DNA from 4 places in the Klebsiella africana genome. Region 2 is predicted to be linked to each of the others. Evidence: predicted binding sites of a transcription regulator. Region 2 holds the regulator's gene; each other region holds the start of a gene.

Region 1 (2,205 bases), 980 kb from region 2:
GGGCCATCGGGATTATCACCTTCCTGGCGCTGTGGTGGCAGTTTAGTCCGAAACGCTCTGCCTCCGGCATGCTGGAGCCGCGTACATGAAGCGCCCGCGGCGGTATTCCCCTGCTTTCAGCCTATTCTGCTGGCATCAAGGGTGCTGACAGATCATGATGCTTTGTGTCAGGATGAATGAAGGTATGAGCTTGAGGAACCCCATGAAAAAGATATTGATCGCCGCCGCGCTAATTGTCAGCGGCCTGCTGAGCGGCTGTAATCAGCTGACCCAATACACGGTAAGCGAGCAGGAGATTAACCAGGCCCTGCAGAAGCGAAACCATTTTGCCAAAGATATTGGTCTGAAAGGCGTTGCCGACGCCCATATCGAACTGCAGAACCTCACCAGCGCTATCGGGCGCGAGGAGCCGGGCAAAGTTACGCTGACCGGGATCGCTAACGTTGATCTGAACTCCCTGTTCGGCACGCAGAAAGCGACGATCGATCTGAAGCTCAAAGCGCTGCCAACCTTTGACAGAGAGAAAGGCGCTATCTTCTTGCAGGAAATGGAGGTGGTGGATGCCAAAGTGGCGCCCGAGAAGCTACAGTCGGTCATTCAGGCCCTGCTCCCCTACCTGAATCAGTCGCTGCGCAGCTACTTCAGCCAGCAGCCGGCCTATATCCTGCGTGAGGACGCCAGCACCGGTGAAGCGCTGGCGAAGAAATACGCCAAGGGCATAGAGGTGAAGCCGGGCGAGATTGTCATCCCCTTTACCAATTAATCTCCAGGGCGCTACGGCGCCCTGAATTTTTTACGGAAATGAGTGCAAAGGAAAACGTTTACGCTTATCCTTAGTGCCCGGCAAAAAACAGCCCTGATGACTGAACCTATTAGCCGGAGCCTTCCATGACAGCACAATCCCAGGTATTGAAAATCCGCCGCCCAGACGACTGGCATATCCATCTGCGCGATGATGATATGCTGAAAACCGTCGTGCCTTATACCAGTGAGTTTTATGGCCGGGCGATCGTGATGCCGAATCTGGTGCCGCCTGTCACCACCGTCGCGGCGGCTATCGCTTACCGCCAGCGCATTCTGGATGCCGTGCCGGCCGGGTATAATTTTACCCCGCTGATGACCTGCTATCTGACGGACTCCCTCGATCCGGCAGAGCTGGAACGTGGCTTTAACGAAGGGGTGTTCACCGCCGCCAAGCTTTACCCGGCCAACGCCACCACCAACTCCAGCCACGGCGTCACCAGTATCGACGCCATTATGCCGGTGCTGGAGCGGATGGAAAAACTGGGGATGCCGCTGCTGGTTCACGGCGAAGTCACTCAAGCCGAGATTGATATTTTCGATCGCGAAGCGCGCTTTATTGAGACGGTGATGGAGCCCCTGCGCCAGCGCCTGCCCGGCCTGAAAGTGGTTTTTGAACATATCACCACCAAAGACGCCGCCGAGTACGTGCGTGACGGTAATGAACTGCTGGCAGCTACCATCACCCCGCAGCATCTGATGTTCAACCGCAACCATATGCTGGTGGGTGGCATTCGCCCTCACCTGTACTGTCTACCGGTACTCAAACGCAATATTCACCAGCAGGCTCTGCGTGAGCTGGTCGCCAGCGGTTTCAGCCGTGCCTTCCTCGGCACCGACTCCGCGCCGCACACCCGCCACCGTAAGGAAGCCAGCTGTGGCTGCGCCGGCTGCTTTAACGCCCCGACCGCCCTCGGCAGCTACGCCACGGTGTTTGAAGAAATGAACGCTCTGCAGCACTTTGAGGCTTTCTGCTCGCTGAACGGCCCGCGCTTCTACGGTCTGCCGATCAATGAGAGCTACGTTGAACTGGTGCGTGAAGAGACGACCGTTGTGGACAGCATTGCCCTGCCCAATGACACCCTGGTGCCCTTCCTGGCGGGTGAAACTGTCCGCTGGACCATGAAGAAATAAAAACGCAGCCCCCTGTTGTCAACGCCAAGCTGATACTGTATAAATAACCAGTATCGAACACAGGGGGCAATTATGCGCATTGAAGTGTCTATCGCCAAAACGACCGCCTTACCTAACGGCGCGCTGGAAGCGCTGAATAACGAACTCTCTCGCCGTATCGCCGAGCAATTCCCGGCCATCGATAGCCAGGTGAGCGTCCGCTACGCCACCGGAAACCAGCTCTCGGTGTTTGGCGCCCTGAAAGAAGACAAAGACCGGATAAGCGAAATC
Region 2 (2,205 bases):
GCTACCGGTATTGAGACGTCCACACCTTTCGCAATCACCGGCAGCAATCCCATAGGGGAGAACTCGGTGGTACCGATGCCAAAGGCGCCGATCGCCAGCGCGAGTAAAGGAAAGTTGATTTTCATTCAATGACTCCATCAGACCGTCAGAGAGGACGGCGTAACATCAGAAGTCAAAAGCATGACATCAATCACAAAAAAACAAAAGTGAACGAAATGACAAAAGATTTTTGCAGAATTGATAATAATGACAGGATATGGGGAGGAAGCTGCGCTCCTCCCTCAGCGAAACATTAGTGCAGAATGGCGGTCAGGCTGAAAGCGACAATCACGCCGAGAGCAATAATCGTGGTGATCAGCGAAAACTTTAAATTGGTATCCATCATTTTTCCCTCTGGTTATCCCCACAACAAAAGTGAGCTTGCTCATTTTTGCACAAAAAATCGCAAAAATCTTCCGGGATTTAGGGCGATGCACATTTTTGCTCTTCCACTTTGCCCCAAGATCGGACAAAATCCCACGCTAATTTAAAAGCGTATCGGCCATTGACCCCTTCCTGTCGTTCTGTGTCGTTTTCCCGACGTGATGCAATGTTGAAAATTGTATTCAGGGTGTGTGTAGGCAAACGTTTACGTATCGATGTTCAGGCGATCAGGTCAAGGCATGGAGTGAGATGTAATGGCAACTATTAAAGATGTAGCGAAGCGCGCAAACGTTTCCACTACAACCGTGTCACATGTAATTAACAAAACCCGTTTCGTTGCCGAAGAGACGCGTAACGCGGTATGGGCGGCGATCAAAGAGCTGCACTACTCGCCGAGCGCCGTAGCGCGCAGCCTGAAAGTCAATCATACAAAATCGATTGGCCTGCTGGCGACCAGTAGCGAAGCCGCCTATTTCGCTGAAATTATTGAGTCCGTTGAAAAGAGCTGCTTCCAGAAGGGCTATACCCTGATCCTCGGTAATGCATGGAACGATCCGGAAAAACAACGTGCCTATCTGTCGATGATGGCGCAAAAGCGCGTCGACGGCTTGCTGGTGATGTGTTCCGAGTATCCGGATTCGGTTCTGAGCATGCTGGAAGAGTACCGCCATATTCCGATGGTGGTGATGGACTGGGGCGAGGCGAAAGCCGACTTCACCGATGCGGTCATCGATAACGCCTTCCAGGGCGGGTATATCGCCGGCCGTTACCTGATTGAACGCGGCCACCGCGAAATCGGCGTGATCCCCGGACCGCTGGAGCGCAACACCGGCGCAGGACGCCTGGCCGGCTTTATGCAGGCGATGAAAGAGGCGCATATCAGCGTGCCGGAAAACTGGATTGTGCAGGGCGACTTCGAGCCTGAATCCGGCTACCGCGCTATGCAGCAGATCTTAAACCAGCAGCACCGTCCGACGGCGGTGTTCTGCGGCGGGGATATCATGGCGATGGGGGCCATCTGCGCCGCAGACGAAATGGGACTGCGGGTGCCGCAGGACATTTCGCTGATCGGTTATGATAATGTGCGTAACGCCCGCTATTTCAGCCCGGCGTTAACCACCATTCATCAGCCGAAAGATTCTCTGGGCGAAGCCGCATTTAACATGCTGTTGGATCGTATCGTCAACAAGCGCGAAGAGTCGCAGTCTATCGAAGTGCACCCTCGTCTGGTTGAACGCCGTTCGGTAGCGGATGGCCCGTTTGTCGATTATCGTCGTTAAGGCCACTGGCGGGCGCGGATCACTCCGGCGCCCGCAGCCACTCCCGATTCAGCGTATCGCTGTCTCCCAAATAGTCCAGCATCCAGTTTAGCGCCGGTGAAGCGTCATTCTGCTGCCACGTCAGGCAGCAGGCCGCATCCGGGAACGGATTTTCCAGCATCAGCGCAGTCCATTCGCCGCGATCTATCCACGGACGGGCGAAATGGCTCGGCACCATGCCAACGCAGAGGCCCGCCGACAGACAGGTCGCCGACGATTCCCAGTCGGGCACGACCACCCGCTTCTGATTATCCAGCAGCCAGGTTGTTCGTTTAGGCAACGAGCGCGAGGTATCCTCCCGCACCAGCGACGGCCAGTTACGCAGGATATCGTCGCTCAGCGGACCATCCATCTTCGCCAGCGGATGATCGCTCGCCACCACGCAGTCCCAGCTCAGCATCCCCATATCGCGAAACGCATAGCGACCGCCGACCGGAATAGAGCGCGTTGCGCCAATCGCCAG
Region 3 (2,205 bases), 1.5 Mb from region 2:
CGAATTTGCACCACCGCGGTTTCGCCAATCCCGGCCGGTACGCGAGCCAGCGCGATGCTGTAGCCCAGCGTCGGCGAGAAGGTGCCGCTGGTGATAATGCCTTCTTTTTGATTACCGTCGCTATCGGTAAAACGTACCGGCAGGCCGCCGCGCAGGACGCCTTTCTCGGTCATCACCAGGCCAACCAGCTGCTCGGTGCCTTTTTCGCGCTGCATCTCAAGCGCTTCGCGGCCGATGAAGTTACGATCGGCGGGCTCCCAGGCGATAGTCCAGCCCATGTTCGCCGCCAGCGGGGAAACGCCTTCGTCCATCTCCTGGCCGTACAGGTTCATCCCGGCTTCCAGGCGCAGGGTGTCGCGCGCGCCAAGACCACACGGCTTAACGCCAGCGTCCAGCAGACCACGCCAGAAATCCGCCGCCTGCTCGTTCGGCATCGCGATTTCATAACCCGCTTCGCCGGTATAACCGGTGGTGGCGATAAACAGGTCGCCGGCCTGTACACCGAAGAACGGCTTCATGCCTTCCACGGCCTGGCGCTGCGCATCAGTAAACAGCGTCGCCGCCTTCGCTTTCGCCTGCGGACCCTGCACCGCGATCAGCGACAGATCGTCGCGAACGGTAATTTCGAGGCCGTAAGGTTCGGCTTGTTCACGGATCCAGGCGAGGTCTTTTTCACGGGTGGCAGAGTTAACAACGAGGCGGAAATAATCTTCAGAGAGGAAATAAACAATCAGGTCATCGATGACGCCAGCGGAGGCGGTCAACATGCCGGTGTAGAGCGCTTTGCCTGGGGTGGTCAGCTTCGCCACATCGTTGGCCAGTAAATAGCGCAAGAACTCGCGGATCCGGCTGCCGTGGAAATCGACGATGGTCATATGCGACACATCGAACATCCCTGCATCGCCGCGCACCGCATGGTGCTCATCAATCTGGGACCCGTAATGCAGCGGCATCATCCAGCCATGGAAATCCACCATGCGAGCGCCGCACAGCGTGTGTTGTTCATACAACGGAGTCTGTTGAGCCATCTTTTCCTCATCGAATAAAACGGAACCAGCCACGAGATTGGCGGCAATTTTGTGCCACGAAATTCGGCGGCGGCATCGCTGACGGACGCCGACGCAAACGTTCTCTTTTGCCTGAACTTACCACCGAACCCGGCACTAAACCATAAGCTCATTCAGGGCATCACATTAGCTTATGACTAAAATCCACCAAAAAGCCTACAGAGTTATTGACTGGAAAAAAGCGATTTATGCCACATAAAATTAACATTAAAGACGCAGCAATTAGGTTATGATGGTGTTTTATTCGATTTCATGGTCCTAATTTCTTTAACAAAAAAAAGGACGCATTAATAAATCTAATGCGAAAAAAGAGGTGAAATTAGAATATTTCAAATGAGGGGAAAAACCCGGCGCGCAGGCCGGGTGAAAGAAGTGTGACGCGGTTAACGTAACCAGGCGGGGAGATCGTTCAGGCCCATCGCCTGGCGAATCAGCTGCGGTTTCACGCCCGGCAGCGTATCAGCCAGTTTGAGCCCCATATCGCGGAGGAATTTCTTCGCCGGATGGCTACCGGAGAACATTTCGCGGAAGCCCTGCATACCCGCCAGCATCAGCGCCGCACTGTGCTTGCGGCTGCGCTCGTAGCGGCGCAGATAAAGGTGCTGGCCGATATCTTTGCCCTGGGCGTGCAGGCGCTTCAGCTCATCGATAAGCTCGGCGGCATCCATAAAACCGAGGTTGACCCCCTGCCCGGCCAGCGGGTGAATGGTATGCGCGGCATCGCCGACCAGCGCCAGCCGGTGGGCGGCAAACTGACGGGCATAGCGGCCGGTCAGCGGGAAGACTTCACGTTCGCTTGCCAGTTGGCAGAGACCAAGGCGATTATCGAAGGCGATATTCAGCGCCTGGCTGAAGGTGGTTTCATCAGCCTGCTGCATCCGCTGCGCTTCCGCCGGCGACAGCGACCAGACGATCGAGCACAGATGTGGATCGCTGAGCGGCAGGAAGGCCAGAATACCCTCGCCATGGAACGCCTGGCGGGCCACCGCCTGGTGCGGCTCAGCGGTACGGATGGTCGCCACCAGCGCATGATGATGGTAATCCCAGAAGGTCAATGGAATATCGGCTTTATTGCGCAGCCACGAATTGGCGCCATCGGCGCCGATCACCAGCCGGGCGGTGAGCATGCTGCCGTCCT
Region 4 (2,205 bases), 990 kb from region 2:
GATGTTCATCGCCGGGCCACCCAGCACGATCAGCTTCGCCCCGACGGTGATTTCGCCCTTCTGCACGTGCTCGCCGCGGATGTTGCCGATACCGCCGGCCAGCATGATCGGTTTGTGGTAGCCGCGCAGCTCTTCGCCATTATGGCTGGTAACTTTCTCTTCATAGGTACGGAAGTAGCCGTTCAGCGCCGGACGACCAAATTCGTTGTTAAACGCCGCGCCGCCCAGCGGGCCTTCGGTCATGATGTCCAGGGCGGTGACAATGCGATCCGGTTTACCGAAATCTTCTTCCCACGGCTGTTCGAAGCCCGGGATACGCAGGTTGGAAACCGAGAAGCCCACCAGGCCCGCTTTCGGCTTCGCGCCGCGGCCGGTGGCGCCTTCATCACGGATTTCACCGCCGGAGCCGGTTGCCGCGCCCGGCCATGGAGAGATGGCCGTCGGGTGGTTATGGGTTTCCACCTTCATCAGAATGTGCGCCGGCTCCTGATGGAAGTCGTAACGCCCGGTCTGGTGGTCGGCGAAATAGCGCCCGACTTCAGACCCTTCCATCACCGCGGCGTTGTCTTTATAGGCTGACAGGACGTAGTCCGGCGTTTTTTCAAAGGTGTTTTTGATCATTTTGAACAGCGACTTCGGCTGCTGTTCGCCGTCGATGATCCAGTCGGCATTGAAAATCTTATGGCGACAATGCTCTGAGTTCGCTTGGGCAAACATATACAGCTCGATATCGTTCGGGTTGCGGCCCAGACGGGTAAACGCGTCCTGCAGATAGTCAATTTCGTCGTCGGCCAGCGCCAGCCCCAGACGGAGGTTGGCGTCAATCAGCGCCTGACGCCCTTCGCCCAGCAGGTCGACGCTGGTGACCGGCGTCGGCTGATGGTGAGCGAACAGCTTCTCACCTGCTTCCAGGGCGTCGAAGACACTCTCCATCATGCGGTCGTGCAGCTCCGCCGCCACTGCGGCCCATTGCGCTTCGGTCAGGGTTGAGGCCTCAACGTAATACGCCACACCGCGCTCCAGACGTACAACCTGCGCCAGTCCGCAGTTGTGGGCAATATCGGTAGCTTTAGAAGACCAGGGAGAGATGGTGCCAGGGCGAGGGGTCACGAGCAGTAATTTACCGGTCGGGGTATGGCTGTTTAAGCTCGGGCCATACTTAAGCAGTCGCGCCAGGCGCTCGCGATCGTCAGCGCTCAACGGGGCGTTCAGATCGGCAAAATGAATATACTCGGCATATATGGCGCTTACCGGAAGGTTGGCCGCCTGAAATCGTGCCAGCAGTTTATTAATACGGAATGCCGACAGTGCAGGTGAACCACGCAAAATTTCCATCATAAGTCTCTCGTCTTCGAAGCTTTCAGGGTGAGCCAGGGGGGGAAACGGGCGTCATTATAGTGAATCCTGCGCCCCGACGAAACCGTTTGCGTAGAAATAAAATGATTCATCAGCTTTATCAATAAATGTGACGACCATCGCGAATAAGTTGCCAACTGGCGCATTCTTAAGCAGAATGCCGCTCATTCGACGACAACCTTGCGTTTTTTCCGGACATCGCCTGCTGAGGAACCTGAAGCTGCAGAAGATTAACGCGCTGAAAAAATTAAAGATTAATTATCTGCTGATCGGCATTGTCACCCTTTTGCTGGCGGCGGCCCTGTGGCCGTCGATCCCCTGGTCCGGTAAACCTGAGAACCGGGTGGCGGGCATTATCGCTCGCGGCGAGCTACGCATCAGCACCATCAACTCGCCGATGACCTTCACCACCATGAACAATAAAACGTTCGGTCTGGATTATGAACTGGCGAAACAGTTTGCCGACTACCTCGGCGTAACGCTTAAGGTAACCGTCCGGCAAAACATCAGCCAGCTGTTTGACGACCTCGATGACGGTCAGGCCGATATGCTGGCCGCCGGGCTGGTCTATAACCAGGAGCGGGTGAAAAACTACCAGGCCGGCCCCACCTACTATTCCGTTTCGCAACAGCTGGTCTATCGCGTCGGCAATACCCGGCCGCGCAGTCTCGCGGCGCTGACCGCCGAGCAACTCGCCATCGCCCCGGGTCACGTGGCAATCAACGACCTGCAGTCCTTAAAAGCGGAGAAATACCCGGATCTTGCCTGGCGCGTAGACGAGAAGCGTGGTACCACGGCCCTGATGCAGGCGGTGATTGACGGCAAACTCGATTACACTGTCGCCGATTC

Evidence for each region. The regulator PurR, encoded in region 2, represses purine synthesis genes. The targets are predictions, from matches to a motif close to CANGCAAACGTTTGCNTG.
Region 1: the regulator PurR is predicted to act here: its motif matches at 811-828, upstream of pyrC (dihydroorotase).
Region 3: the regulator PurR is predicted to act here: its motif matches at 1,119-1,136, upstream of gcvT (glycine cleavage system aminomethyltransferase GcvT).
Region 4: the regulator PurR is predicted to act here: its motif matches at 1,414-1,431, upstream of purL (phosphoribosylformylglycinamidine synthase).

Annotation. Positions count from the first base shown of each region.
Region 1 covers NZ_CP084874.1:3,239,774-3,241,978, forward strand. The annotation lists gene mdtH (multidrug efflux MFS transporter MdtH) at 1-89, shown strand, start outside; gene LGL98_RS15860 (lipoprotein) at 203-763, shown strand; gene pyrC (dihydroorotase) at 889-1,935, shown strand; gene dinI (DNA damage-inducible protein I) at 2,008-2,205, shown strand, end outside.
Region 2 covers NZ_CP084874.1:2,258,473-2,260,677, reverse strand. The annotation lists gene LGL98_RS11000 (MFS transporter) at 1-125, opposite strand, end outside; gene cydH (cytochrome bd-I oxidase subunit CydH) at 293-385, opposite strand; gene purR (HTH-type transcriptional repressor PurR) at 678-1,703, shown strand; partial or broken gene punR (DNA-binding transcriptional activator PunR) at 1,726-2,205, opposite strand, start outside.
Region 3 covers NZ_CP084874.1:792,407-794,611, reverse strand. The annotation lists gene gcvT (glycine cleavage system aminomethyltransferase GcvT) at 1-1,028, opposite strand, end outside; gene ubiI (FAD-dependent 2-octaprenylphenol hydroxylase) at 1,451-2,205, opposite strand, start outside.
Region 4 covers NZ_CP084874.1:1,269,818-1,272,022, reverse strand. The annotation lists gene purL (phosphoribosylformylglycinamidine synthase) at 1-1,338, opposite strand, end outside; gene mltF (membrane-bound lytic murein transglycosylase MltF) at 1,514-2,205, shown strand, end outside.